DNA from 4 places in the Streptomyces flavalbus genome. Region 3 is predicted to be linked to each of the others. Evidence: riboswitches for the same ligand, from Rfam matches in the RefSeq annotation. Region 3 holds a riboswitch; each other region holds the start of a gene.

Region 1 (7,060 bases), 520 kb from region 3:
GCGGGTCGGACACCTCGCCGTCCCGCACCAGGTGCCGTTCCGTCATCCGTACGCAGCCGATGTCGACCGAGCGGGCCGCGCGCACCCCCTCGTCGCCGACGACGAGCTCCGTGGAGCCGCCGCCGATGTCCACCACCAGGTAGGGGCGGGTGAGGTCCGTACGACCGGTGAGTTCGCGGGTCGCGCCGGTGAAGGAGAACTCCGCCTCCTGGTCGCCGCTGATCACCTCGGGTTCGACGCCCAGGATGTCCAGCACCCCGCGCACGAAGTCCTCCCGGTTCTCCGCGTCCCGGGAGGCGGAGGTGGCGACGAAGCGGAGCCGCTCGGCGCCGTGCTCCTTGATGACCGCGGCGTACTCGCGGCACGCCGCGAACGTGCGCTCCAGCGCCTCGGGGGCCAGGCGGCCGGTGCGGTCGACGCCCTGGCCGAGGCGGACGATCGTCATACGGCGGTCCAGGTCGACCAGTTCGCCGGTCGCCGGGTCGCAGTCCGCGACCAGCAGGCGGATCGAGTTCGTACCGCAGTCGATGGCGGCCACGCGGGTCACTTGCCGTCCTCCTCGGTCGTCGTGGGCGTGCTCACGCACGCGCCCTTGCGCCACCACTCCGGCAGCATCGCCAGCGCCTCGTCGCCCAGCGGGTTCACGCCGGGACCGGCGGCCAGCGAGTGGGCCACCAGGACGTGCAGGCACTTCACCCGGTCGGGCATCCCGCCCGCGCTCGGGAAGCCCGTCAGCTCCTCGATCTCGTCCCGGCGCCGGATGTAGTCCTCGTGCGCGGCGCGGTACGCGGCGGCCAGCTCCGGGTCGCTCTCCAGGCGGGCCGTCATCTCCTTCATCACGCCGCCTGCCTCCAGCGTGCCGATGGCCGACGCCGCCTTCGGGCACGTCAGGTAGTACAGCGTCGGGAACGGCGTGCCGTCCGGCAGCCGCGGCGCCGTCTCCACCACGTCCGGCTGGCCGCACGGGCAGCGGTGCGCGATCGCGCGCAGGCCGCGTGGCGGACGTCCGAGCTGCTGCTTGAACGCCTCGACGTCCGCGTCGGTGGGCTCGGTGCGCGGGGTGGAGGGCGGGGGCGTGTCCATAGGAATCTCTACGAGTCTTTCTCGACGGTGTCACTGGTCGGCGCGGGGAGAGTAGCGGTCGGGCGCGGGGAGGCTACCGGTCGGCGGCGTCTGACTTGTCGACGCCGTCCCAGACGTTCGAGTACCAGGGGCGGTCGGCCGCGCCCAGGTCGGCGCGGGCCCGCTTGGCCGCGTCCGGGTCGATCACGACGTAACCGGTCTCCCCCGGCATCACGTAGTGCAGTCGCTGCCGGATCTGCTGCTCGGCGTACGCGTCGTCCTGCCACCGCGCCTTCTGGTCGCGCAGTTGTTCGACGCGCTCGCTGGCCTGCCGCTTCTCCCGCTCCAGGTCGGCGATCTCGGCGCGCTGGGCGACGTACTGCCTTATCGGGTAGGCGAGCGCGACGACCAGCGAGCAGACGACCAGGGCGAGCAGGGCGGCGCGGCCGGTGAGGCGGGAGCGGCGGGCCTGGCGGCGGGTCTGTGAGCGGTAGACGCGGGCCGCCGTCTGCTCACCGAGCAGCTTGAGTCTGGTGGTGGTGGAGAACCGGTCCCGGTCCTTCACGGCCATGCCCCGCCTCCGTCTCGTCCCGCCGCACACGCGCGTACGTCCCCGCACACGGTACGGGACCGGGTACGGGGACGTACGTACGACTGGCTACGCCTTGCCAGCTTCCAGGCTCAGCCCTTGAAGCGCGGGAACGCGCTGCGGCCCGCGTACACCGCCGCGTCGTCGAGGATCTCCTCGATGCGCAGGAGCTGGTTGTACTTGGCGACGCGCTCGGAGCGGGCCGGGGCGCCCGTCTTGATCTGGCCGCAGTTGGTGGCGACGGCGAGGTCCGCGATGGTGACGTCCTCGGTCTCACCGGAGCGGTGCGACATCATGCACTTGAAGCCGTTGCGCTGGGCCAGCTCCACGGCGTCCAGGGTCTCGGTCAGCGAACCGATCTGGTTGACCTTGACCAGCAGCGCGTTGGCCGCGCCCTCCTCGATGCCGCGGGCGAGGCGCTCGGGGTTGGTGACGAACAGGTCGTCGCCGACGAGCTGCACCTTGTCGCCGAGGCGCTCGGTGATGGTCTGCCAGCCCGCCCAGTCGTCTTCGAACAGCGGGTCCTCGATGGAGACCAGCGGGTACGCCTCGACCAGCTCGGCGTAGTAGTCCGTCATCTCGGCGGCGGAGCGCTCCTTGCCCTCGAAGACGTAGGAGCCGTCCTTGTAGAACTCGGACGCGGCCACGTCGAGCGCGAGGGCGATCTGCTCGCCGGGGGTGTAACCGGCTTCCTTGATCGCTTCGAGGATGAGGTCAAGGGCCGCGCGGTTGGAGCCGAGGTTCGGGGCGAAGCCGCCCTCGTCGCCGAGGCCGGTGGCCAGGCCCTTGCCCTTCAGCACCTTCTTGAGGGTGTGGTAGACCTCGGTGCCCCAGCGCAGCGCCTCGGAGAACGACTCCGCGCCGATCGGCGCGATCATGAACTCCTGGATGTCCACGTTGGAGTCGGCGTGCGAGCCGCCGTTCAGGATGTTCATCATCGGCACCGGCAGCAGGTGCGCGTTGGGGCCGCCCAGGTAGCGGAAGAGGGGGAGGTCGCTGGCCTCGGAGGCGGCGTGGGCGACGGCGAGGGAGACGCCGAGGATGGCGTTGGCGCCGAGGGAGCCCTTGTTGTCGGTGGCGTCCAGGTCGAACATGGCCTGGTCGATCAGGCGCTGCTCGGTGGCGTCGTAGCCGACCAGCTCCGGGCCGATCTGCTCGATCACGGCGAGGACGGCCTTCTCGACGCCCTTGCCCTGGTAGCGGTTGGGGTCACCGTCGCGCAGCTCGATGGCCTCGAAGGCGCCCGTCGAGGCGCCGGACGGGACGGCGGCACGACCGGTGCTGCCGTCGTCGAGGCCGACCTCGACCTCGACCGTGGGATTGCCTCGGGAGTCCAGGATTTCCCGGGCTACGACGACGTCGATGGACGGCACGAGCATCTCCTTCATGGATGTGACGTGGGTCAGCAGTACCGCAGTGGGTGCTGCGTCAGTACCGCGGTGGGTGCTGCGTCCTGAGCCTAACCGGCCGGGGGCCGTCGGCTCGCCCTCCGACCCCCGGTAGAGCAGAACCGAGAGTAAATTGTTTCCGAACGGAACAAAGAGCGGACCGGACGGTTACGGGAAGGGAACCGGACGGCTACCGGAAGCGGGCGTGAAACACCCCGCCCCGGCGCGTACGGGGGGACACGCGCCGGGGCGGGGGGTCTGTACGGCCACGGGACCGCTACGGGCCTACGTGACTGGACCGCTACGGGCCTACTTGAGGTTCAGTTGCTGGCCCGGGTAGATCAGGTCGGCGTCCTGGACGATGTCGTCGTTCAGCTTGAACAGCTTCGCCCAGCCGCCCTTGACGTCGTGCTCCGCGGCGATCGTGCTGAGCGTGTCGCCCTTGACGACCTTGTACTCGCCGTCGCCCTTCTTGACCTTCTTGCCGGTCGGGGGGGTGACGGTCTGCTTCGCGGCCGGGCGCTCGGCGGAGCGGGAGGTGCTCGGCTGCTCGGTCTCGCGGGTGGTGGTGTCGGTGGCCCCGGCGCCGGAGCCGGTGTCCGTGGCGCCGCCGCCGTTGTACGCGGCGCTGGACAGGCCCGTGCCGCAGACCGGCCAGGCGCCCTTGCCCTGGCCCGCGAGGACCTTCTCGGCGATCTGTATCTGCTGGGCCTTGCTGGCCTGGTCGGCGGTGGCGGCGTACTGCGTGCCGCCGTACGCGGCCCAGGTGGAGGCCGAGAACTGGAGGCCGCCGTAGTAACCGTTGCCGGTGTTGATGGACCAGTTGCCGCCGGACTCGCACTGGGCGACGGCGTCCCACTCGGACGCGGTGGCGGCGGAGGCGCTGCCAGCGGCCATCAGCGGGGCGGCGACGGCCGCGGCCCCGGTGACGCCGACGACGGCGATGGCGCGGACGGTCTTGGACGGACGGCGGTGCTTGCCCTTGCCGGAAAACAGCATGGATGATCCCCTCACCGACGCCTGCGAGGTGAGCTGTCGGGTTCGGGCCGGTTGAGTTGCCCGGCCACACCTCTCTTTACGAGAGGCGCGGCTTCACCCCTAGCCGGTTCGGCGGTGAGTTTCCTCAACCGCCGGTTCCGGCGCCTACCTTGGGTCCCCCGCTCCTGCCTGCGGCGCTTGACGCGACGACTGTTCCCGGGCGGCCACTGGCAGGATTCGGCGTTGCGGCGGCCGGGGCTCGTGTTGGCGAGCGGTCATGACCGTAGACACGCGATCCGCGGAATTTCAAAGACGATCAGGGCTTCTGAGACTCATCCCACACTTCCACTGAACCGGACATTACGTGCGAAGTGCGCCCTTAACTCCCGCTACTTTCCGCCCGTTTCGACCCCTACTTCCAGGGTCTGACCGGGAAGGATGAGGTCCGGGTCGGCTCCTACGGCGTCCTCGTTGGCCTCGTAGAGCGCGCACCATCCGCCCTTGAGGTCAAGGGAGTCGGCGATATAGGTCAGATTGTCCCCGGGCTGGACGGTGTAGGAGCCGTCGGCGGCGGTGGAGGACTCGGTGGCGGCGTCGCGGGAGGCGTCACGGGACGCGTGGCGGCCGGAGGATGCGGCGCGGGCGCCCTCGGCGGGGTCCTCGTCGGCGCTGTCGCCGCGGTGACGGCCGCCGCCGGTGCTGGCGTCCGAGGAGTCGCCACCCTGGAGGGAACTGTCGGAGTCGTCGCTCCTCGTGGTGGCGGAGGGGGAGTTGTGGGGGGCGACGGAGTCCGCGTCGGAGGTCGATCCGGAGGGCGTGTCGGCGTCCGGGTCGGAGTCGGAGGTCGCGTCGGAATCGTCCGCGTCGGTGGACTTGTCGGACTTGGGCGACTTGTCCGTACTCTTACCGCTGCCGTCCGTGTCCTCTGACCTGGAGTCAGCGGAGTCGGAGGACCCGGTGGAGTCGCCGGACGACGCGGAGGGCGCCGGGGAGTCCGCCGCGAGCCCCGTGTCGACGTTGGCGGAACCGGCGTCCTTCGACAGTCCGGAGAGCAGCCCGCAGGCGGGCCAGGCACCGGGGCCCTGGTCGGCGAGTATCCGCTCGGCGACGGCTATCTGCTGCGAGCGGCTGGCGAGGTCGGCACTGGCCGCGTAGTCGAGACCGCCGTACGACTCCCAGTCGTCCTGCGAGATCTGGAGGCCGCCGTAGTAGCCGTTGCCGTTGTCCGCGCTCCAGGAGCCGCCGCTCTCGCACTCGGCCACCTGGTCCCACACGGTGCCGTCGGCGGCGCTGGCGCCGGATGCGCCGAGCAGCGGGATGGCGATGGCGGAACCGGTGACTCCGGCGGCGACGAGGAGGGCCGGAGCCTGGCGGGGGCGACGGTGACGACCGTTCCCGGAGAGCATGTCGGGACCTTTCGCAAGACAGCGGTGACCAGCGCGGCGCATGGTGCTGCTGCGTCGCGTTGATGGGTGAACGTATCGGCAGACGATCACTTGTCACAAGTTAATGCCGCGCAGATCACGTGAAGATCACAGAGTTGAGCGCGTGTCACCTTTGCGCCGAGGTGTCAACTTTGCTCCGGAGAACGCTCCGCCCCTTCCGGCTGAAGGGGCGTGAACTCCACGGGCAGGGTGCGCAGTCCACGCATGATGAGCCCGCCGCGCCACCTCAACTCCGCTGGTTCCACGGCGAGTCGGAGGTCCGGGAGCCGGGTGAGGAGGGTGCCGAGCGCGGACTGTCCTTCGAGGCGGGCGAGCGGGGCGCCGAGGCAGTAGTGAATACCGTGGCCGTAGCCGAGGTGCTGATTGTCACTCCGGGACAGGTCGAGCGTGTCCGGATCGGCGAACCGCTCCGGGTCCCGGTCGGCGGCGGCGAGGACGACGAGGACCGGGTCGCCCGCGGCGATGTCCTGCCCGCCGAGGGTGAGGGGCCCGGTGGCGAACCGCCAGGTGGCGAGTTCCACGGGGCCGTCGAAGCGGAGGAGTTCCTCGACGCCGGTGGCGAGCAGGTCGCGCTCCCCGGCGGCCAGGGAACGCTGGAGGCGGGCGCGCTGCTCGGGGTGGGTGAGCAGGGCGAGGGCGCCGTTGCCGATGAGGTTGACGGTCGTCTCGAATCCGGCGAACAGCAGGATGAAGGCCATCGCCGCCGCCTCGTTCTCGGTGAGGTGCTCACCGTGGTCGGAGGCGCGGATGAGCCCGGAGATCAGGTCCTCGCCGGGGGTGGGCTCGGCGGGCAGCGCCTCCCGCTTGCGGTGGATCAGCTCGGAGAGGTAGCCCCGCATCATCTTCACCGACCGCGCGACGCCGCCCCGCGGCCCGCCCTGGTGCCGGATCATCATGCCCGCCCAGTCGCGGAAGTCGTCCTGGTCCTCGCGGGGGACGCCGAGCAGGTCGCAGATGGCGTAGATGGGCAGCGGGAAGGCGAACTCATGGATGAGGTCCGCGCTCCCCCGCCCGGCGAACCGCCCGATGAGGTCATCGGTCAGCTCCTGCACCCGCGGCGCGAACTCCGCCACCCGGCGCGGTGTGAACGCCTTGCTGACCAGCCGCCGCAGCCGCGTGTGATCCGGCGGATCGATGTTCAGCAGATGCGTCATCAACTCGGCCTTGCGCTCGCCGGGAATGCCCGTCTTCCCCTTGGCGTGCGCGGGCTCGTCGTGATGCGCGGGATTCTTACTGAGCCGCTGATCCGCCAAGGCCTGCCGGGCGTCCCCGTACCGCGTGACCAACCACGCCCCCACCCCACTCGGCAACCGCGTCCACCGCACCGGCGCGTTCTCCCGCAACCAGGCGTAGGCGGGATAGGGATTGGCGGCGAACTCCCAGGTGAAGAGGTCGGGGGCGGGAGCGGGGGTGGCGGGGGCGGGAGCGGGGGCGTCGTGCGGGGCACTCTGGTCGGTCACCCTCTGACGGTAGCCGTCCCGTGGGGGCTTCCCCCTCCCCTCCCCTCCCTCCCTCAGCCCTCAGCCCTCCGCTTCCCTGATCGCGTCCCGGTAGGCGCGGGCCGCCGCGCGGAGGGTGGATTCTGGGTCGATGCCCTC
Region 2 (7,060 bases), 1.0 Mb from region 3:
GCCCTACGGCGGTCAGGAAGCCCAGTACGGTGACTTCACCACGTACGGCGACCCCAACGCCACTGGTTTTGACGGCGGTTACGGCGCCACCGCCCACACCACCGCCGCCTTCTCCGCCGACCCCCTCTTCGGGGCGCTCCCGGACCACGGCCAGGCCACCGGCGCGTACGACACCACCCAGTGGGCCACCGGCGGCCACCAGACGCCGAACTACGACCCGTACGCGGCCCAGCACCAGGCCGCCTACGACACCGGCGCCCACGACACCACCGCCTGGACGGCCGACCACCAGCAGCTCGCCGGTATCCCCCACCAGGCCACGGGCAACGACACCAGCGGCCAGTGGGACGCGAGCGCCTGGCTCCAGCCCGACCAGTCCACGGTCCCGGCGCCCGACCAGACCCAGCAGTGGGACTGGGGCACGCAGACCTTCGACACCGGCGCGTACGACGCCACGCAGTGGAACACCGACGGCACCGGCCACGACGAGCACGGCTACCCGCACGACTACGCGCGGCAGACCGAGCACGACCCCTACGGTCAGCGGCAGGCCGCCGACCACGAGGGCTTCCCTGATACCGGGGCGCCCGCCGCCGACCCGGACAGCACCTCCGACGAACCCGAGTTGAGCCGCACCGGCGAACTGCCCGCCGTAGAGCCGCTGGTGGAGACCGTGGCCGAGCCGCTCCTCGACGATCAGGAAGAACGCGCGCCGGCCCCCGCCACCCGTGCCGCGGCCCGCGCGTCCCGTTCCCGCCGCCGCCAGCCCGCCAAGCGCTCCGCGCTGCTGACCGTCGCCGTGCCGTCGGCGTGCGTGATGGGCGTCGCGGGGATCGCCGCCGCCTCGGTCGGCGGGTTCAGCGAGGACGAGCAGGAGGCGCCCGCGACCGCCGCGGACGCACCGGCGGCCAAACCCGCCGCCGCCAACGACAAGCTCGCCACCCAGCTCGAGTCCCTCACCGCCGAGGCGAACGACTTCGGTGACCGGGTCAGCCGTACCCAGGAGCGCATCGACCTCAAGGCGGAACAGGAGGCCGAGCAGAAGCGGGCGGCGGCCGAGGCGGCCCGTAAGGAGCGGCTGCGCCCGAAGTTCGCCCTGCCGGTCGCGGCGCACGGCCTGAGCGCCTACTACGGCCAGGCGGGCATCAACTGGATGTCCGTGCACACCGGCATCGACTTCCCCGTCTCCTACGGCACCACGGTGATGGCCGCGACCGACGGCACCGTGCGCACCGAGTACAACACCGCCTACGGCAACATGATGATCGTGACCGCGATGGACGGCACGGAGACGTGGTACTGCCACCTCTCCAGCTACCAGGTGCCCTCCGGTACGACGGTCAAGGCGGGCGACGCGATCGCGTTCTCCGGCAACTCCGGCAACTCCACCGGTCCGCACCTGCACTTCGAGGTCCGGCCCGGTGGCGGCTCGTCCATCGACCCGCTGGCCTGGCTGCGCAGCCATGGCCTGGACCCGTCGTAACGCGTCAGCCGTAACGGTTCTTCCAGCCGGGCCCCGCCGCGCACGACGAGGTCCCGCCACACGACGAGGTCCCGCCACATGGCGGGGGCCCACCGTACGGCGAGGGCCCGCCCCCGTGGGCCCGCGCGCTCCCTACAGCTTCTCCACCGGCGCGTACCGCAGCAGCAGCCGCTTCGGCTTGGCGTCTCCGAAGTCGATCGTCGCCTCGGCGTTGGCACCCGTGCCCTTCACCGCCGTCACCGTGCCGAGCCCGAACTGGTCGTGGGTGACGCGGTCCCCGACCGCCAGCGCGACCACCGGCTTCTCGTCGGTCCTGCGGGTGGCGAACCCGGACGCCCCCGAGGCCGAGGACCGGGAGCGCGACGACGACAGGGACGCCGCCACGCCCGAGACGGGGCCCGCGGGCGCCGCGGAGCCGCCGGTGCGCTTCCAGTCGACGTGCTCGCCGGGGATCTCCTCCAGGAAGCGGGAGGGCGGGTTGTACTGCGGCTGGCCCCAGGCGCTGCGCATCGCGGACCGGGTGAGGTAGAGCCGCTCGCGGGCGCGGGTGATGCCGACGTAGGCGAGGCGGCGCTCCTCCTCCAGCTCCTTGGTCTGGCCGAGGGCGCGCATGTGCGGGAAGACGCCGTCCTCCATGCCGGTGAGGAAGACCACCGGGAACTCCAGGCCCTTGGCGGTGTGCAGGGTCATCAGGGTGATGACGCCGTCGCCGTCCTCCTCGTCGGGGATCTGGTCGGAGTCGGCGACCAGCGCGACCTGCTCCAGGAAGTCGGCCAGCGTGCCGGACTCCCCTTCGCCACGCTCCTGCTCGAACTCCATGGCCACGGCGGCGAGTTCCTGGAGGTTCTCGATCCGGGTCTCGTCCTGCGGGTCGGTCGACGCCTGCAGCTCGGCCAGGTAGCCGGTGCGTTCGAGAACCGCCTCCAGGATGGTCGCGGGGCCCGCGCCGGACTCGACGATCGTACGGAGGTCCTCCATCAGCGTGTTGAACCGCTTGACGGCGTTGGTGGACCGCGCGGCCATGCCGTACGCCTCGTCGACGCGGCGCAGTGCCTGCGGGAAGCTGATCTTCTCGCGCTGGGAGAGCGCGTCGATCATGGCCTCGGCGCGGTCACCGATGCCGCGCTTGGGCACGTTGAGGATGCGGCGCAGCGGGACGGAGTCCTCCGGGTTGGCGAGCACCCGCAGGTAGGCGAGGACGTCCCGGACCTCCTTGCGCTCGTAGAAGCGGACCCCGCCGACGACCTTGTAGGGCAGGCCGACGCGGATGAAGACCTCTTCGAAGACACGGGACTGGGCGTTCGTCCGGTAGAAGACGGCGACGTCCCCGGCCTTGGCCTCGCCCGCGTCGGTGAGGCGGTCTATCTCGTCGGCGACGAACTGGGCCTCGTCGTGCTCGGTGTCGGCCACGTAGCCGGTGATGCGCGCGCCCGCGCCCGCGTTGGTCCACAGGTTCTTCGGGCGGCGGGACTCGTTGCGCTCGATGACGGCGTTGGCGGCGGTGAGGATCGTCTGGGTGGAGCGGTAGTTCTGCTCCAGGAGGATCGTCGTCGCGTCGGGGTAGTCCTCCTCGAACTGGAGGATGTTGCGGATGGTCGCGCCGCGGAAGGCGTAGATCGACTGGTCGGCGTCACCGACGACGCACAGCTCGGCCGGGTCCTCTCCCTCGCCGGACGGGCCGACGAGTTCGCGGACGAGGGCGTACTGCGCGTGGTTGGTGTCCTGGTACTCGTCGACCAGGACGTGCCGGAAACGGCGGCGGTAGTGCTCCGCGACGTCCGGGAAGGCGCGCAGCAGGTTGACCGTCGTCATGATCAGGTCGTCGAAGTCGAGGGCGTTCGCCTCGCGCAGCCGCGACTGGTACAGCGCGTACGCCTGGGCGAGGGTCTTCTCGAAGCCGTCGGCGGCCTGGGCGGCGAAGTCCTCCTCGTCGATCAGCTCGTTCTTCAGGTTGCTGATCTTGGCGCTGAAGGACTTGGGCGGGAACCGCTTCGGGTCGAGGTCCAGGTCGCGGCAGACCAGGGCCATCAGGCGCTTGGAGTCGGCGGCGTCGTAGATCGAGAAGGACGAGGTGAAGCCGAGCCGCTTGCTCTCGCGGCGCAGGATGCGCACGCACGCGCTGTGGAACGTCATCACCCACATCGCGTTCGCGCGCGGGCCGACGAGCTGCTCGACGCGTTCCTTCATCTCGCCCGCGGCCTTGTTGGTGAAGGTGATCGCGAGGATCTGCCCGGGGTGGACGCCCCGCTCGGCCAGCAGGTGGGCGATGCGGTGGGTGAGCACCCGGGTCTTGCCGGACCCGGCACCGGCCACGATGAGCAGCGGGGAGCCCGCGTGCACGACGGCGGCGCGCTGGTTCTCGTTCAGCCCCGCCAGCAGGGTGGCGGTGTCCACCGCGGGGCGCGGGGCGCCGTCGCGGTAGTAGGCGTCCCGGTCCGGGGGCGCGTCGAACTTCCCGCCGAACAGATCGTCCGGAATCGGCTCCGGTACGTGATCGTCCTCGGGCGGCGGCGGGGGTTCGTCCGCGGGGCCGCGCTGGGCCTGGAGGTCCGCCAGGAAGCTGTCGTCAAAGAGGCTGCTCATCGCTCTCCGAGTCTAGGGCGCCGCACTGACAACCGGAGCCGGATCCCACCGACCCGGCGCCCGCACCGCCCCGCACCCCTGCCGCCCGGGATGACTGTCACGGATCACTGCCACCCGGACACGGTGAGCGACGTTCCGGATAAGGTCACGAAAATGTATCGGGCATATCACCCACCAACCTTCACAGCCGCCACACGAGTTGGCTACGGTGCCGAGCGGGCCGTACGACCCCCTCCGGCGAACGTCGCCGGGCCGCGCGGCCTCCGCCGAGTCCGGCGTGCCCGCGTGGCAGTGGCCGGAGCCGGGGACCCACCGATCCCGGGGTGAATCGGCTCACTCCTCCTGAGGGAGTGGCCGTAGGGCAACCCTTCCGAACCACCCGCCCGAACCCGACAGCTAACTCGGTAGGCGGTACATGGAAGGAGTCGCCTCCTTGGCGTCGCACCGCAAGTCACGTGCCGCGGGCAGCCGCGTGGCCGGTATCCGCACCCCCGCCCTGGCCACCGCCGCCCTCACCTCCGTGGCCCTGCTCTCCCAGACGGCCAACGCGGCCCCCTCGGACGACCGCCCGAGCCTGGAGGAGGTCGAGAAGAAGGTCGACGACCTCTACCGCCAGGCCGAGTCCGCGACCGAGAAGTACAACGCGGCCAAGGAGAAGACCGCGAAGCAGCGCAAGCAGGTCGACACCCTCCTCGACGACGTCGCCCAGCGCACCCAGAAGCTCAACGACGCGCGCGAGGAACTCGGCTCCTACGCCGCCGCCCAGTACCGCACCGGCGCCGCCGCCCCGGACACCGCCACCTTCCTGCTCGCGGACTCACCGCAGGACTACTTCGACCAGACCCAGCTCATGGGGCGGCTCACCAGCACCCAGAAGTCGGCGGTCGACGACTACTTCGCCGAGCAGACGGCGACGATGAAGAAGCGCCAGGAGGCCACCGAGAGCCTCCAGACGCTCACCGAGTCGCAGAGCGACCTCCGGACGGCCAAGTCCACCGTGCAGAAGAAGCTCGCCGACGCGCGCGACCTGCTGTCGGAGCTGACCGCCGAGGAGAAGGCGCGGCTCGCGGCGATCGAGAAGAAGAAGCAGGAGGAGGCCGCGCGCAAGGCGGCCGAGCTGGCCCGCCAGCAGGCCGAGGAGCAGCAGCGCCAGGAGGAGGAGGCCGCGGCGGCGCAGGAGCAGGAGCAGGAGAGCGGCACCTCAGGCTCCACGGGCTCCGCCGACACCTCCACCGGCACCTCGACGGACACCTCCGTCGACTCCTCGTACGCCACCAAGGCCGAGAAGGCGCTCGCCTTCGCCCGCGCCCAGATCGGCAAGCCGTACGTCTGGGGCGCCACCGGCCCCGACTCCTACGACTGCTCCGGACTGACCCAGGCCGCCTGGAACGCCGCCGGGATCTCCCTGCCGCGCACCACCTACGACCAGGTCAACGCGGGCACCACGGTCTCCCTGTCCAGCGCCCAGCCCGGTGACCTGGTCTTCTTCTACGACGATGTCACCCACGTCGGCATCTACATCGGCAACGGCATGATGATCCACGCCCCGAAGCCGGGCGCCTACGTCCGCGAGGAGTCGATCTACTACGACGGCGAGTCCTCGATCCACAGCGTGGTGCGGCCCGCCTAGGTCTCCGCCGGGTCCGCCTGGTCCGTCGGGTCCGCCGGGTCCGCCGGGTCCGTCAGGTCCACAGCACCGCGATGAAGATGTTCGCCGTGGTCAGCAGGCCCACCAGGCCGAACACGCCCTTGTCCACCCTCTCGTCGTCCCGCTTCACATAGACGAGCCCGAGGATCACGATCAGCAGGGCCAGCTTCACGCCGATCTTGATGTTGTCGAGGGTCCGGTCGTCGGCCTGGTTCAGGCCGACCAGGACCACGCCGGTGACCAGCATCGTCAGGGCCCCGTGCAGCATCGCGGGGACGAAGCGGGCGGTGCCCTGGCCCATCGCCTTCATCTGGGTGAGGAAGCCGCCGAGCAGCGCGGCGATGCCGATGACGTGCAGACCGACGAAGAGGTGGATGAGTACGTCCATGGAGCCGGAGCCTAATAACGCACCGGCCGCCCCCCGACACCGGCCCACCCCCTACGGGCCTCCCCCGGCGCCCGTCGCATATATGCGCCCATAGCAGCCGTGCCGCCGTGTCGGCGCCCGGTTCCCCACATCGGTCAGCGCACCGCGTGAAGTCGACGGCCCGCCTCGGGAACCCCGGTCATCTCCGGTCGCCCCGCGGTCCGCTGGAGTCACTTCCGGACAACGAGTCACCGTGCGGACACACCCGGGATTAGCGTCCTCCCCCAGGTGACCGGCTCCCAACCCGCCCAGGCCAGGGGCGGGGCGGTCACCCCCGCCGAGAAGGTCCGGCGGCGGCCCACTCCCCCTGTGCGGGCCGCCGCCGGACGCGTCCCCCCGCTCCTCGCGGCCCGTAGGAAAGGATGTGCAGCCCAGGTGGCAGCGCACCGCAAGCCCCCACACCGTCCGGCAGGCGGCACCACGGTCCGGACCGCCGCCACCCTCGCCCTCGCGGGCGCGGCCACCGCCACCGCCTTCGACGGCACCGGGCAGGCCGCCCCGGACCTCACCCCGGCGCAGGTCAGGGCCAAGGTCGCCAAGCTGTACCAGGAGGCGGAGGCCGCCACCGACCGGTACAACGGCGCCAGGGAGAAGGCCGACGCCGCCGCGGACCGGCTGGCGGAACTGCGCGACGAGGCGGCCCGCAGGACGGACCGGCTCAACTCGGCGCGCGAGGCGCTCGGTTCGGCCGCCGCGGCACAGTACCGGGGCGGCGGGCTCGACCCCGCGCTCCAGCTCGCCCTCTCCGCCGACCCCGACGACTACCTCGACGGCGCCGCGTTCACCGAGCGCGCCGGTCACCAGCGGGCGGCCACCGTCACCCGCGTCCACAGGCACCTGCGGGAGATCGAGCGGCTGCGCGGCGCCGCCCGCGTCGAACTGGCCTCCCTGAGGTCACGCCAGACGGAGCTGAAGCGCC
Region 3 (7,060 bases):
GGCTCGCCTGCGAACTGGCGGCGCTGTGCCCACCGTCGGACACCGCCTTCAGCGTGGGCGCGGTGGTCGTCGCGGCGGACGGGACCGAGCTGGCCCGCGGCCACTCGCGGGAGGGCGGCGATCCCGTCGTCCACGCGGAGGAGGCGGCGCTGGCGAAGGTCGACGTGGGGGACGCGCGGCTGGCCGGTGCGACGGTGTACAGCAGCCTGGAGCCCTGCGCCCGGCGGGCCTCGCGGCCTCGGGCCTGTGCGCGGCTGATCCTCGACGCGGGGGTGCGCAGGGTGGTGACGGCGTGGCGGGAGCCGGACACCTTCGTCGCCGGGGCGGATGGGTGTGGGGTGCTGGTGGGGGAGGGGGCGGATGTGGTGGTGCTGCCTGAGCTGGAGGGGATGGCGGTGCGGCCCAATCGGCATTTGGTGGGGTGACGGGGTCTTGCGGGAGCGGGTGTGTGTGCGGCCCGGAGCTGAACGGGGGTGCCGCGGATGCCCGTACCGCTGGGTGGGTCGCGCGCCCGGCGCTGACGGGGTGCCGCTGCGCCCACCCGTGCCGCCCCAGCGGCACGACTGCCCGCAGCTACGACGGCACGACTGCCCGCAGTTACGGCGGAGCCGACGACGAGTCGCAGTCGCCGTACTACGGAAGGGGACGTGTCGGGGGGTGTCCGCCCGCAGTGGTTCGCGCGCAAGACCCCGTCCACCCCACGATGTACAGCCCGCGCGGTTCCGAGGACGGACACCCCCCGGCGCGGCCCCGACCCACCCCCGGCAGACAGCGCTACGCCCGCCACCCACCGGACCAGCCACAGGCCGCCGCAGGCGTGCATCTGGAGCAATCCGGCCTGCACGTCAGCGCGGAGCGGGTCACGCTGCCAGGGAGTGGTCTGCGGAGAGTGCGGAGGTGGTGGGGCGTGAGGTCGATCGGGCGGAGCGTTGCGCTCGGAGTGGTCGTGAGCTGTCTCGCCGGGCTGCTCGGCGGCTGCGGCAGTCTGGACTCCGAGGCCCGCAGCATGGCCCGCGCCCTCCCCCGACGCCGACTTCACCCACCCCGGCATCCTCCTCAGCGAGTCACAGCTCAAGGCCATCCGCAAGAACGTCACCGCGGGCAAACAGCCCTGGCTGAAGGCGTACCTCGACATGCGGGACAGCGAGTACGGCTCGTACCGCCACACCCCCAAGCCCGCCGCCACCGTCGCCTGCCCCACCAACGGCAGACCAGGCCCCGCCTGCCGAGCCGAGCGCCGCGACGCCATCGCCGCCTACACCCAGGCCCTCCTCTTCACCGTCACCGGCAAGCAGCAGCACGCCACCAAGGCCACCGCCATCATGGACGCCTGGTCCGCCAAGCTGAAACGGCACACCGGCGGCAACGCCGCCCTCCAGGCCGCCTGGTCCGGCGCCACCTGGGCCCGCGCCGCGGAGATCATCCGGTACACCCCCGACTCCGGCTGGCCCCAGGACCGCGTACGCCGCTTCGAGGACATGCTCCGCACCGCCCACCTCCCCGAAGTCACCGCCCGCGTCCCCGACTTCAACGGCAACTGGGACCTGGCCATGACCAACGCCGCCCTCGCCATCGCCGTCTTCCTCGACGACCACCAGACCTTCGACGACGCCCTCGCCCGCGCCCGCGAACGCGTCCCCGCCTACTTCTACCTGGCCAAGGACGGCCCCCGCCCCCGCCCCCCGAAGGGCGGCACCATCAACACCCCCGCCGAGATCGACGCGTACTGGTTCCGGCAGAAGACGTACAAGGACGGCCTCACCCAGGAGACCTGCCGTGACTTCCGCCACGTCGGCTACTCCCTCGCCGCCACCGCCCACATCGCCGAGACCGCCTGGCACCAGGGCGTCGACCTCTACGACGAGATCAAGGACCGCCTGACCGCCACCGTCAGCCTCCACGCCCGCGCCCAGCTCCGCCGCACCGCCCCCACCCCCGCCTGGCTCTGCGGCGGCAAGGTGAACCGGAACCTGGGCCCGCACCTGGAGGTCGTCCTCAACCACCTCGACCACCGCCTCGACCACCGTCTCGACGACTCCCACGGCACCGCCGACGCCCGCGAACTAGCCCGCCGTACCCGCCCCGCGGGTACCGACGGCCGCTTCGTCTCCTGGGAGACGCTCACCCACGCGGACAACCCCGGATAAACGCGTGTGCTGAGCCCCCCGCCCATGGCGTACACTGGTTTCACCGACGCGGGGTGGAGCAGCTCGGTAGCTCGCTGGGCTCATAACCCAGAGGTCGCAGGTTCAAATCCTGTCCCCGCTACTGAAGGCTCAGGGCCGGAATCCAGTTCATGGATTCCGGCCCTGAGTGTTTTGCCGTACGGCACGCCACCGCCGCCCACCCCACCCACCCCTCCGTCACAAGACGTGACCACCCGAACGCCCTCCGCATAACAACTGACACACGGTCAGATCCCCAACCCCCGGCCAACCCGCAGCCAACTCGCCCGGTTTTCACCGCTCATCGCCCCGTACGTCCCCCACCGTTAGGTAATGATCAAGCGGAACGGCTTGGAATTCAGCCCCCGGTTCTATTAACGTCCGATAACGCAGCGCGGTCGTCCCAGCCGTCACAAGAGACGGCTCCGTGCGCACGCGCCGAATCCCGCGAGGGAACCGGGGAACCACCACCCTGGGGTGAATCGCGCGTCAACCACCGTAGAAGTACGACTGGTTTACGCGCGTAGGAGACCTTCCTGCTCCGAACCCGTCAGCTAACCCGGTAGGCGAAGAAGGAAGGAAGGAGTACGCCTACGTGGCGTCCAACCGGCCTGGCCCTGACTTCGGCTCCGATCCCGGTTCCGTCGACACCGCCGTCTACGGCGACCCCGCTGTCTACGGCGACCCCGCTGTCCACGTCGACCCCGCTGTCCACGTCGACACCGTCGTCTACGGCGGCGAGCGCACCGACGAGGGCCCCTGGGAGGAGTGGAACCCCACCGCGGACTCCATCCGCCCCGTACGAGGTCGGCACCGCGTCAGCAAGCAGCGCGGCGGCGGACTGGCCCGCAGCTCCACCGTCCTCGGCGTCGGCGTCATAGCCGCCGTCGGCGCGGGCGGCATGGCCACCGCGCAGACGGGCAAGCCGCCGGTCTCCATCTCCATACCCGACCTGCCCTCCGTCGGCTCCCCCTTCTCGGACGACGACTCCGAGGACACCGCCGCCGAGCCCACCGAAGAGGCCGCCACCCCGCTCAGCAGCGTCGGCGTCACCACCACGGACACCGCCCAGGGCACCACCGACGCCGGTGAGGCGCTGCGCGCCCGGATCATGGCGCAGGCCGAGCAGCAGCAGGACCAGGTCGACACCAAGGCGCAGCAGGCCGCCGAGGCCGCCGCCGCGAAGGCCGCCGCCGCAGCCGCCGAGAAGGCGGAGGAGGAGGCCGCGGCCAAGGCCGCCGCCGAGAAGGCCGCCGCGGAGGAAGAGGCCCGCAAGAAGGCCGAGGCCGAGCGGCTCGCCGAGCTGGCCCGGCAGTACACGCTGCCGACCTCCTCGTACACGATCACCTCGACCTACGGTCAGGCCGGTGCGATGTGGTCCTCCGGCTACCACACCGGCCTGGACTTCGCCGCGCCCACCGGCACGCTCATCAAGGCGGTCCACAGCGGCACGATCACACAGGCCGGGTGGGACGGCTCGTACGGCTACAAGACCGTCCTCACCCTCGATGACGGCACCGAGATCTGGTACGCCCACCAGTCGTCGATCAGCGTCAGCGTCGGCCAGAAGGTGACCACGGGTGACGTGATCGGGCGCGTGGGCGCGACGGGCAACGTCACCGGGCCGCACCTGCACCTGGAGATCCACCCGGCCGGGGGCGGCGGGGTCGACCCGCTGGCCTGGCTGCAGAGCAAGGGGCTCACGCCCTGAGGCGTCGCGCCTCCTCACTCCTTCCCTGATCCCCGGCGGTCCTGACGGCAACCCCCCGACGTCAGGGCTGCCGGTTCAGTGTTGGTAGGGATTGTGGACCGGCTGAGCTGGAAGCACTGGGTAGGCCGCGTAGGGCGCCTGCATCGGCACCGGCCGCCACCCGTATCCGTACCCGTACCCGTCGTACCCGTACACCGGCCGCACCGGCGCCGTCATGCGTGCCGCGTGGTCCAGGGCCGGGCGGGCTACGTCCCTGCGGGCCCACAGTTCGTGCAGCAGTTCCCGTTCCCGTACGGCGAAGTCCGCCCCGGCCCGGCCGCGGCGGCCCCGGTGCCGTAGGAACGCGAGGGACGTCGCGTACGCCTCGTACTGCGCCACCGTGCGCGCCGCCGGTTTGCCCAGGTGGTGACCGGCGTACTCGCGGGCCAGGCGGCGGGCCCGCAGCGAGCCGAGCGCGTACGGCTCGGCCGGGGTGAGCCAGCCCGCGGCGGCGTAGGCGGGCAGTTCCTCGCGTACGGTGCGCAGTTCGCGTTGGCGGGTGTAGACGGCCAGCCAGACCAGCAGGCCGAAGACCGGGACCATGAACATGCCGTACACCGCGAAGAAGCCGTACGGGCCGAAGGACGCCGAGCCGTTCCACAGGGCGTGCGTGCCCATCGCGAGCAGCAGGCCCGCCAGCGGGAGCAGGACCCGGCGCACGTGCTGGCGGTCGGCGCTGAGCGCGGCGATGCCGAAGCCGATGCCGGTCAGGACGGTGAACAGGGGGTGCGCGAACGGGGACATGATGATGCGCACGAAGAACGTCGCCGCGGTGACCGACGCGATGCCGCTGCCGCCGGTGAGCTGGTCGGTGCCGAAGGCGGTGCCGAGGTAGAGGATGTTCTCGGTGAAGGCGAAGCCGGTGGCGGTGACACCGGCTATGACGACGCCGTCGACGATGCCGGTGAAGTCCCTCCTGCGGAAGAGGAAGACCAGGAGCACGGCGGCGGCCTTGGCCGACTCCTCGACGACCGGGGCTATCACCGTCGCGCCGAGGGTGTCCGCGCTGGCCGGGTCGGCGGTGGTCGTGGCTATCCAGCGGGTGGCGAAGCTGTTGGCGACGATCGCTATCAGCGCGGCGGCGCAGGCGCCCCAGGCGAACGCGAAGACGAGGTTGCGCCAGGGGCCGGGGGCGACGCGGTCGAGCCAGCGGAAGGCGGCGACGAGGAGGGGGACGGGGAGGACGGCGAGGCCGAGGCCCACCAGGAAGCCGTCGGTGCCGGTCTCCCTGCGGACGAGGGCGAGGATGACGAGGCCGGAGAGGGCGAGGAGCGTGACGAGGGCGCCGTAGCGGACCCAGGTGCGGTGCCACCAGCGGGCGCGGGGGGTGGGGGTGGGGGGCTGTGCTGCGTACGCCGGGTACGGTCCGTACGTTCCGTGTGCTCCGTACGTTCCATGTGTTCCGTACGTTCCGTGGGTGGGGTACGGGGGACTGGTGGCCACGGCATCGACCCTAACGGGGGAGTGGCGCCGTCCGTGGTGGTCAGGCGCCGGGGTGAGGCAGGTCAGTGTGCTGTAGGCGCTGTACGCGGCGGAAGAGCAGGTCGTTCACGACATGTCCCTTGTCCAGTCCCTGGCCCTCGAAACGGGTGAGCGGGCGGTGGGCGGGCCGGGGGGCGTAGCCGCCGTCGGGCTGGGTGTTCTCGAAGGCGGGGTGGGCGGTGAGGACGTCGAGCATCTGCTCGGCGTACGGCTCCCAGTCGGTGGCGCAGTGCACGAGCGCGCCGGGCTTGAGGCGGGTGGCGGCGAGGGTGAGGAAGTCCGGTTGGATCAGGCGCCGCTTGTGGTGCCGCTTCTTGGGCCAGGGGTCGGGGAAGTAGACGCGGAGGGCGTCGAGGGAGTCGGGGGCGAGCATCTCGCGGAGCAGGATGATGGCGTCGCCGTTGCCTACGCGGATGTTCGTGAGGTTGTTGCGGTCGGCGAGGTTGAGGAGGTTGCCCTGGCCGGGGGTGTGGACGTCGACGGCGAGGATGTTGGTGTCGGGGTCGGCGGCGGCCATCTGCGCGGTGGCCTCGCCCATGCCGAAGCCGATCTCCAGGGCTACGGGGTTGGGGGTGCCGAAGAGTGCCTGGAGGTCGATGACCGCGTGGCCGTCGATGTCGAGGCCCCACTTGGGCCACAGGCGCTGTAGGGCCTCGGCCTGGCCGGTGGTGACGCGGCTCCGGCGCGGCTGGAAGCTGCGGATCCGGCGCTCGAAGTGCGAGCCCGCGGGGTCGGCCTTCGGGCCGTCGGGGAAACGCGGCTCGCCCTTCGCCCGGCTGGGGGGTGTGGGGGTGGTGGGGTGGTTGCTCAACGACTCAGACACAGTGCGACCGATTTTACGGCGCGGGGTGCCCGCGGCGGCCCACCCCGCGGTACGGGCATCCGCTGCACCCCCACCAGCGCCGGGCCGCGTATACCGCGTATACCCACCTCCGCACTCACCCCGAGCGCACCCCTACCCCGACCCCAGAACCCCCAGCACCCTCCAAGCCACCGCCCGCCCCATCGGCAGGGACGCCGTCGTCGCCGGAGACGGGACGTTGAGGACGTGGACCGTGTGGGGCGCCTCGTGGAGGAGGAAGTCGTCGGTCGGCGTGCCGTCCCGCAGCCGTGCCGTCCCCGCGGGCGTCAGGTCTGCTGCCCGCACGTCGGGCAGCAGACGGCGCACCGCCTCGGTGAAGGAGCTGAGGTCGGCCCGCGTCGCGTGGGGGCCGACGTGGACCGTGCCGTCGATGCCGCGGGTGAGGTGGACGCCGGGGAGCGGGGACGTGGGGTCCGGCACCGGGTGGACGAGGCCCCGGAGCAGGTCGGGGCGGTTGAGGGTGTAGTACTCGCCCCGGGAGGACACCGTGCGCACGGCGGGGGTGTCGCCCGCCATCCGGGCCACCTCGGCGCCGTGCGGGCCCGCGCAGTTCACCAGTGCCCGGGCGCGCAGCACCGTACCGTCCGCCGTGTGGACCGTGACTCCGAGGGCGGGGCGTCGGTCGATGTGGACGACCTGGGCGCCGTAGCGGATCTCGGCGCCGGAGGCGTCGGCGAGTTGGCGGGTGACGCCGACGACGTCGCAGACGCCGGTCGTGCCGACGTGGATGGCGGCGATGCCGCGCACGGCGGGTTCGTGGTCGGGGATCTGGGCGGCGCCGAGTTCGCGGACCGGGATGCC
Region 4 (7,060 bases), 830 kb from region 3:
TACGGCGGCCGTCAGAGCGACGATGCTCAGCAGGAGCAGGCAGACGGTCATGCCACACGGCTCCGGATCCTGATCGGAAGTATCGGGAGTAACGGAAGAACGGGGGTAACGGGGGTATCGAGGACGGGCGGTGGTGCGGGTGGCGCGGCTCGGGGCGTGCGCGTGCTCCGGCCGTGGCCGTACGACACGTCCGCCCGCCGCCAGTATGACGGCGGCGGGCGGTCGGAGTCAGCGCTCCGGCGGAGTCCGGTTGTGGCCGGGCGGTGGCTCAGTCGGCCGCGACGATCCGGCCGGTCACCTCGCCCAGGCCGACCCGGGCACCGTCCGGGCCGGGCGCCCACGCGGTCATGGTGACGACGTCCCCGTCCTCCAGGAACGTGCGCTTGCCGTCGGGGAGTTCGAGGGTGTCGCGGCCGTTCCAGGTCAGTTCCAGCAGGGAGCCGCGTTCGCGCTCGGCCGGGCCGCTGACCGTGCCGGAGCCGTAGAGGTCGCCGGTGCGCAGGGAGGCGCCGTTGACGGTCATGTGGGCGAGCTGCTGGGCGGCCGTCCAGTACATGGTGGAGAAGGGGGGTTCGGAGATGACGTGGCCGTTGACGGCGACGGAGATACGCAGGTCGTAGCCGCCGGGCTCCTCCTGGGCGTCGTCCAGGTAGGGCAGCAGCGGGTGGGTGCGCTCCGGCGGGGTGACCCGGGCCTCGTCCAGGGCGTCCAGCGGGGTGATCCACGCGGAGACGGAGGTGGCGAAGGACTTGCCGAGGAACGGGCCGAGGGGGACGTACTCCCAGGCCTGGAGATCGCGTGCGGACCAGTCGTTGAGGAGGCACAGACCGAACACGTGCTCGCGGAAGTCGCCCAGCGCGACGGGGCTGCCCATCGGGGACGGCGTGCCGACGACGAAGCCGACCTCGGCCTCGATGTCCAGCCGGACGGAGGGCCCGAAGACCGGCGCGGGGTCGGTGGGGGCCTTGCGCTGGCCGCTCGGGCGCACGACGTCCGTGCCGGAGACGACGACCGTGCCGGAGCGGCCGTGGTAACCGATCGGCAGGTGCTTCCAGTTGGGGGTCAGGGAGTCCGCGGCGTCCGGGCGGAAGATCTGGCCGACGTTCCGGGCGTGGTTCTCGGAGGCGTAGAAGTCGACGTAGTCCGCGACCTCGAAGGGGAGGTGCAGGGTCACCGAGGGCAGCGGGTGGAACAGCGGTTCCAGGGCCTCCCGGTGGGAGGGCACGGTCACCCACGCCGTCAGCGCGCGGCGCACGTCCGACCAGGCGGTGCGGCCCGCGGCCAGCAGCGGGTTCAGGGTCGGGCGGCCGAGCAGGGTGGCGTAGGGGGAGCCCAGGGTCAGGGCCGCCGCACCGGCGTCGAGGACGTGGTCGCCGAGACGGACGCCGATCCTGCGGTCCGCGCTGCCGGGGAGTGAGAACACGCCGTACGGAAGGTTGTGCGGTCCGAAGGGATCGCCCTCGGGGAGATCGAAGGGGGGCATGGGGTACTGCCTCTCTTTCTGCGGGCGCGCCACACATTCAGGTGGTCGGGCCACACGTTACGGCTGAGGCGGCCGTCTTGGGCAGTGTCTGATATGCCCGAAGAGATCGGAATGTTCGATAGGTGGTGATTGGAAGATGCGGTTCCGGTCCGGTGGCTTCGGGGGCCGGGTCCGGCGGGGGCCCCTAATCACGGAGCGGGGCAAGGAAGTTGAGGCCGGAACTGGTGTGAACGAAGGGAGCGCGATGTCCGTATTCTCTGATCATGGCCGCACCCATCGCATATGCCGAGCGCACGACGTACTCCCTCATCGCCACCGACCTGGACGGCACGCTGCTCCGCGGCGACGACACCTTCTCCGACCGGTCGCTCAGCGCGCTCGCGCGGGTGGCCGCGGCGGGTGCCCAGCATCTGGTGGTGACGGGACGACCAGCGCCCAGGGTGCGCCCGCTGCTGGAGTTCCTCGGCAGCACGGGGCTCGCGGTGTGCGGGCAGGGCGCGCAGTTGTACGACGCGGGCGCGGACCGTCTGCTGTGGTCCGTCACCCTGGACCGGGAGCTGGCCGAGACCGCGCTCGGCAAGATCGAGGCGGAGGTGGGCCAGGTCCACGCGGCGGTCGACCAGGACGGTGTCGAGGGGCTCACGCTCATCGAACCGGGCTACGAGATGCCGCACCCCACCCTGCCCGCGGTGCGGGTCGACCGGCGCGACGACCTGTGGTGCGCGCCCATCAGCAAGGTGCTGCTGCGCCACGCCACCCTGTCGGACGACGAGTTGGCGTCGGTGGCCCGCGCCGTGGTGGGCTCGCTGGCGACGGTCACCATGTCGGGGCCGGGGACGGTGGAACTCCAGCCGTGCGGTGTCACCAAGGCGACCGGTCTGGCGCTGGCCGCCGGGCACCTCGGGCTGCGCCCGCGGGACACGATCGCCTTCGGGGACATGCCCAACGACATCCCGATGTTCGACTGGGCGGGCCACGGCGTCGCCATGGCCAACGCCCACGCGGAACTCAAGGCGGTCGCGGACGAGGTCACCCTGTCGAACGAGGACGACGGCGTCGCCGTCGTCCTCGAACGCCTCTGCTCACAGGGCTGACGCGGGCCGGGCCGCGATGCCGTGGCCGCGGCCGGGTGCTCAGTACGCCCCGAAGACGTTGTCGATCGAGCCGTACCGCGCGGCGGCGTAGTTGCAGGCGGCGGTGATGTTCGCGACCGGGTCGTACGGGTTGTACGCGGTGCCGGGCACGTGGTACGCGGCGAAGGTCGGGTCGATGACCTGGAGCAGGCCCTTGGAGGGGGTGCCCGCGGCGGCGTTGGAGTCCCAGAGGTTGATGGCGGCCGGGTTGCCGGACGACTCGCGCATCACGTTGCGGTAGATGGCGTCGTAGCTGCCGGGGATGCCGTGCTGGGCCATGACGGCGAGCGACTCGCGGATCCACCCGTCCAGGTTGTCCGGGTATGCAACGGCCGAGGCGGTCGTGGTCGCGGTGGTGGCGGCCGTCGTGGTGTGCGCGGAGGCGCTGGTCGCGCCGATCAGCGGCAGCGCGAGCACGGCCGCGCCGGTGCTGGCGAGGGCGATCGTGCGGGCGAGGCGGGTGGTGCGGGCACGGCGGGGCTGGCCGTCTGCGGGCATGGTGAACGTCCTCTCCGGCGCCTGCGAGGTGAGCTGTCGGGTTCGGGCGGGAGCTGCCCGGCCGTGCCCTGCGCGGGTACGGCTTCACCCCGAGCCGTGCCGTGGCGACGTACGGCGTCGTGTGACGTCGTACGCGTCGCGGCCCGGCGACTTACCTGGGTCCCCCGCTCCTGCCATGGATGAGTCAGTCAGTGGGTTGCCGGGGCGGTGGCAGGATTCGGCGTCCGCCCGACAGGCCGGGAACGTATGCGAGAGCACATGTCGGAAACAAGTGTGGGAATCGCTCATCACATGGTTCGGTGTGGGTTCGACCTTGATCAGGTGATTTCGGGGCACTTGATCCTTTGCGGTCGCACAGATTCAACTGCCGGGGGAGGGGCGGGGGTTCGGGTGGGGTTGGCGGTGGTGGGTCGCGGGTCTGTCCACGGGGTCGGGGTGAGGCAAGTCACGGGTGTCAACAAGAGTCGCAAAACGGGCATTACCGCCAACTCGTCCCCGCGGAGGGGGTGATGTCCCGGTGAATGTGGAACCCCTCCCGAGGGGTGCGTCGTTGTCGTATTGGCCACCCGGGGAGGTGTCCGAGGGGGAAAGCGTGTTCATGCCATCATGGCGATCAAGGGGGCGCAGCGCGCCACGTTCAGGTGCATCCCGTTGCATTCACTCACTTAGCCCCCATATCCACTCGTATCGAATGATCAAAAACATACCGACCGCGATCCGATACCGCCCGTGCCGCAACGGTGGGCGCCCTCGGTGATCGAAACATGACCGGATACGCTGACTTGAGTGAAGGCAGCGACGTATCGACAAACCGCGTAATCGCCGGTGGACACCAGCAGACAGGAGACCCCTCGTGACCGTCGTCGGGCCATTCGGGCTGAGCGTGCGGGACCAGGCCCTGGAGGCCGATGTCCAGGCTGGGCTGGCGGCCGTCGAGGAAGGGTTGCTTGAGGCAACCAAGAGTGAGGTCCCCTTCATCACCGGCGCCGCCCAGCACCTCGTGCGGGCGGGCGGGAAGCGTTTCCGGCCACTGCTGGTGATGCTCGCGGCTCAGTTCGGCGACCCCTACGCGCCCGGAATCGTGCCTTCCGCGGTGGTCGTGGAGCTGACCCACCTGGCGACGCTGTACCACGACGACGTGATGGACGAGGCGGCGGTACGGCGCGGCGTGCCGAGCGCGAACACCCGCTGGGGCAACTCCGTCGCGGTCCTCACGGGCGACTTCCTCTTCGCCCGCGCCTCGCACATCCTGGCCGACCTCGGTCCGGAGGCGGTGCGGGTGCAGGCCGAGGCGTTCGAGCGGCTCGTGACCGGACAGATCCTGGAGACCGCGGGCCCCACCGACGGGCGTGACCCGGTCGACCACTACCTCGACGTCCTCTCCGGCAAGACCGGCTCGCTGGTCGCGGTCGCCTGCCGGTTCGGCGCGATGATGTCCGGCGCCGACGAGACGGTCATCGACGTCCTCACCCAGTACGGCGAGCGGCTCGGCGTCGCCTTCCAGCTCGCGGACGACGTCCTGGACATCGCCTCCGACTCCCACGAGTCCGGCAAGACGCCGGGCACCGACCTGCGCGAGGGCATCGCCACCCTGCCCGTGCTGCGGCTGCGGGAGCGCGCCGCCCGGCTGGGGCTGGAGGAGGACCTCGCCCTGTGCAAGCTGCTCGACTCCGACCTCACCGACGACGACCAGCACCAGCGCGCCCTGACGGCGCTGCGCGCCCACCCCGCGCTGGAGCAGGCGCGGCGCGACACCGTGCGGTACGCGGAGGAGGCGCGGGCGGCTCTGCTGCCGCTGCGGGAGTGCGACGCCAAGGCGGCGCTGACCGAGCTGTGCGACGCGGTGGTGCACCGGGCGGGGTGACCGCGGGGTCCTGTCCGCCTGGCGGGGGACCGCGGGTGTCCCGTCCGCCTGGCGGAGGTGCTCGCAGGTGTCGTATCCGTCTCATGGGGGTGGCGGCGGTCCGTCGTGTCCCCCTGCCGCGCTCCCCTAGGCGTACCTCCAGTCGGCGTAGTGCGTCTGAAAGCTGATCAGGACCCCTACGGGTGGGTGCACACGGGGGCGTCTCGCGTCATACCCGAGCAGTACGCGGAGTTGGCTCCGTGGGGTGACGTATCCCGTGGGCCGATTTGGTCAGATGGACACCACGGAAAACACCACTCCTCACCAATTCGGGTGAGAATGGCGGCTCGGGGTACAGCGCGACCAGGACGTGACGAGACGGACAGCCGCCGCCGACGCGAGAGGTAAGGCAGACATGGCACCGTACGCATCCGACGACAACACGACCGCGGCGCGGGACGCGCGGGAGGACGACGCGCGCGGGGCGCGGCGCAGGGCCGCGCGGTACGTGGTCCCGGTCGCGGTGACGGGGGTGGCCGCGGCGACCATCGGGCTCGTCCCGGCGCTCGCCGACTCCGGCAGCCCGGACCTCCCCAAGATCAGCGCACAGGAACTCATAGAGAAGATCGCCAAGTCGGACGTGCAGCAGCTCTCCGGCACGGTGAAGATCACCACCGATCTGGGGCTGCCCGACCTCGGCGACCTGGAGAGCGGACTGGCCTCCGGGATGGCCGGGCGGGGCGACGGCGAGGGCTCCAGCGCCGACCCCTCGGCCAAGCTCACCGAGCTGGTGTCCGGCACGCACACCCTGCGCGTCGCCTCCGACGGCCCGGACCGGCAGAAGCTGTCCCTCCTTGAGGACGCCGCCGAGTACAGCCTGATCCACAACGGCGACGACGTCTGGGGCTACGACAGTGCCTCGAACGAGGTCTACCACGGCACCGCGGCCGACGGCGCCCACGCGGAGAAGGGGACCGAGGACGTCCCCGCCACGCCCAAGGACCTCACCGAGGAGGCCCTGAAGGCGGTCGACGACACCACCTCCGTGACCGTCGACGGGACCGCGCGGGTGGCCGGGCGGGACACGTACAAGCTGCTCATCAAGCCCAAGCAGTCCGGGTCCACGGTCGGCGCCATCACGGTGGCGGTGGACGCGAAGACCGGCCTGCCGCTGAAGTTCACGCTGACCCCCGCGAGCGGTGGCGCCGCCGTCGTGGACGCGGGCTTCACCAAGATCAGCTACGCCAGGCCCGCCGCGTCGACCTTCGACTTCACCCCGCCCAAGGGCGCGAAGGTCACCGAGGAGGGCGCCGCGCCGGGGGCGGAGGAGCGGGACTTCTCCAAGGACCTCGACAAGGACTTCGGCAAGGGCTTCGACAAGGACTTCGGCAAGGGTCTCGACGAGGACGCCCTGAAGGAGCACGGCAAGGACGCCGAGGGCCCGGTCGTCATCGGTGAGGGCTGGAACGCCGTCGCCGTCCTCGACACCGGCGGCGAGGGCATACCCTCCGGCGCCGAGGTCGGCGGGGACATCGGTGGCTTCCTCGACTCCCTCGGCGACGAGGTGAAGGGCGACTTCGGCTCGGGCACGGTCTTCAAGACGCGCCTGGTCAACGCCCTGATCACGGACGACGGCAAGGTATACGTGGGTGCCGTGACGAAGGACGCGCTGGTCAAGGCGGCCGAGTCCGGGAAGTAGCCGCAGGCCGACCGAGGGAGCCGAGAAGCCGATGGGTGAACCGTCCACCACGAGTGTCACGGACGCTACGAGTGCCTTGGACGCTACGAGTGCCACGGACGCTACGAGTGCCACGGACGCTACGAGTGCCTTGGAGGACGGCGCCGTCATCCACACCCGCGCCCTCACCAAGCGCTACCGCGGCGGGCAGCTCGCCGTGGACGGTCTCGACCTGACCGTCCCGGCGGGCAGCGTCTTCGGCTTCCTCGGTCCCAACGGTTCGGGAAAGACCACCACCATCCGCATGTTGATGGGCCTGATCGCCCCGACGTCGGGCGCGGCGCGGGTGCTGGGGCAGCCCATGCCCCGCGCCTCGCGCACCGTGCTGCCGCACGTCGGCGCCCTCATCGAGGGCCCCGCGCTGT

Evidence for each region. Region 3 has a riboswitch for cyclic di-AMP ahead of ACFQZ6_RS17185 (M23 family metallopeptidase). Riboswitches for the same ligand answer to the same signal wherever they lie in the genome.
Region 1: another riboswitch for cyclic di-AMP. It lies ahead of ACFQZ6_RS14730 (transglycosylase family protein); the one in region 3 lies ahead of ACFQZ6_RS17185 (M23 family metallopeptidase).
Region 2: another riboswitch for cyclic di-AMP. It lies ahead of ACFQZ6_RS21950 (C40 family peptidase); the one in region 3 lies ahead of ACFQZ6_RS17185 (M23 family metallopeptidase).
Region 4: another riboswitch for cyclic di-AMP. It lies ahead of ACFQZ6_RS21045 (transglycosylase SLT domain-containing protein); the one in region 3 lies ahead of ACFQZ6_RS17185 (M23 family metallopeptidase).

What each region holds. Positions count from the first base shown of each region.
Region 1 covers NZ_JBHTEB010000001.1:3,308,866-3,315,925, forward strand. The annotation lists gene ACFQZ6_RS14710 (Ppx/GppA phosphatase family protein) at 1-547, opposite strand, end outside; gene ACFQZ6_RS14715 (DUF501 domain-containing protein) at 544-1,083, opposite strand; gene ACFQZ6_RS14720 (FtsB family cell division protein) at 1,157-1,633, opposite strand; gene eno (phosphopyruvate hydratase) at 1,744-3,024, opposite strand; gene ACFQZ6_RS14730 (transglycosylase family protein) at 3,349-4,038, opposite strand; cyclic di-AMP (ydaO/yuaA leader) riboswitch at 4,042-4,224, opposite strand; gene ACFQZ6_RS14735 (transglycosylase family protein) at 4,407-5,423, opposite strand; gene ACFQZ6_RS14740 (cytochrome P450 family protein) at 5,588-6,922, opposite strand; gene ACFQZ6_RS14745 (nucleoside triphosphate pyrophosphohydrolase) at 6,983-7,060, opposite strand, start outside.
Region 2 covers NZ_JBHTEB010000001.1:4,838,529-4,845,588, reverse strand. The annotation lists gene ACFQZ6_RS21960 (M23 family metallopeptidase) at 1-1,483, shown strand, start outside; gene pcrA (DNA helicase PcrA) at 1,616-4,066, opposite strand; cyclic di-AMP (ydaO/yuaA leader) riboswitch at 4,321-4,492, shown strand; gene ACFQZ6_RS21950 (C40 family peptidase) at 4,500-5,696, shown strand; gene ACFQZ6_RS21945 (hypothetical protein) at 5,749-6,102, opposite strand; gene ACFQZ6_RS21940 (C40 family peptidase) at 6,517-7,060, shown strand, end outside.
Region 3 covers NZ_JBHTEB010000001.1:3,832,896-3,839,955, reverse strand. The annotation lists gene ACFQZ6_RS17200 (dihydrofolate reductase family protein) at 1-425, shown strand, start outside; gene ACFQZ6_RS17195 (alginate lyase family protein) at 1,134-2,147, shown strand; tRNA gene ACFQZ6_RS17190 (tRNA-Met) at 2,195-2,268, shown strand; cyclic di-AMP (ydaO/yuaA leader) riboswitch at 2,592-2,749, shown strand; gene ACFQZ6_RS17185 (M23 family metallopeptidase) at 2,761-3,876, shown strand; gene ACFQZ6_RS17180 (PrsW family intramembrane metalloprotease) at 3,952-5,358, opposite strand; gene trmB (tRNA (guanosine(46)-N7)-methyltransferase TrmB) at 5,399-6,220, opposite strand; gene ACFQZ6_RS17170 (FAD-dependent oxidoreductase) at 6,353-7,060, opposite strand, start outside.
Region 4 covers NZ_JBHTEB010000001.1:4,659,992-4,667,051, forward strand. The annotation lists gene ACFQZ6_RS21030 (M56 family metallopeptidase) at 1-51, opposite strand, end outside; gene fahA (fumarylacetoacetase) at 269-1,483, opposite strand; gene ACFQZ6_RS21040 (HAD family hydrolase) at 1,747-2,577, shown strand; gene ACFQZ6_RS21045 (transglycosylase SLT domain-containing protein) at 2,617-3,114, opposite strand; cyclic di-AMP (ydaO/yuaA leader) riboswitch at 3,118-3,311, opposite strand; gene ACFQZ6_RS21050 (polyprenyl synthetase family protein) at 3,968-4,978, shown strand; gene ACFQZ6_RS21055 (LolA family protein) at 5,373-6,656, shown strand; gene ACFQZ6_RS21060 (ATP-binding cassette domain-containing protein) at 6,688-7,060, shown strand, end outside.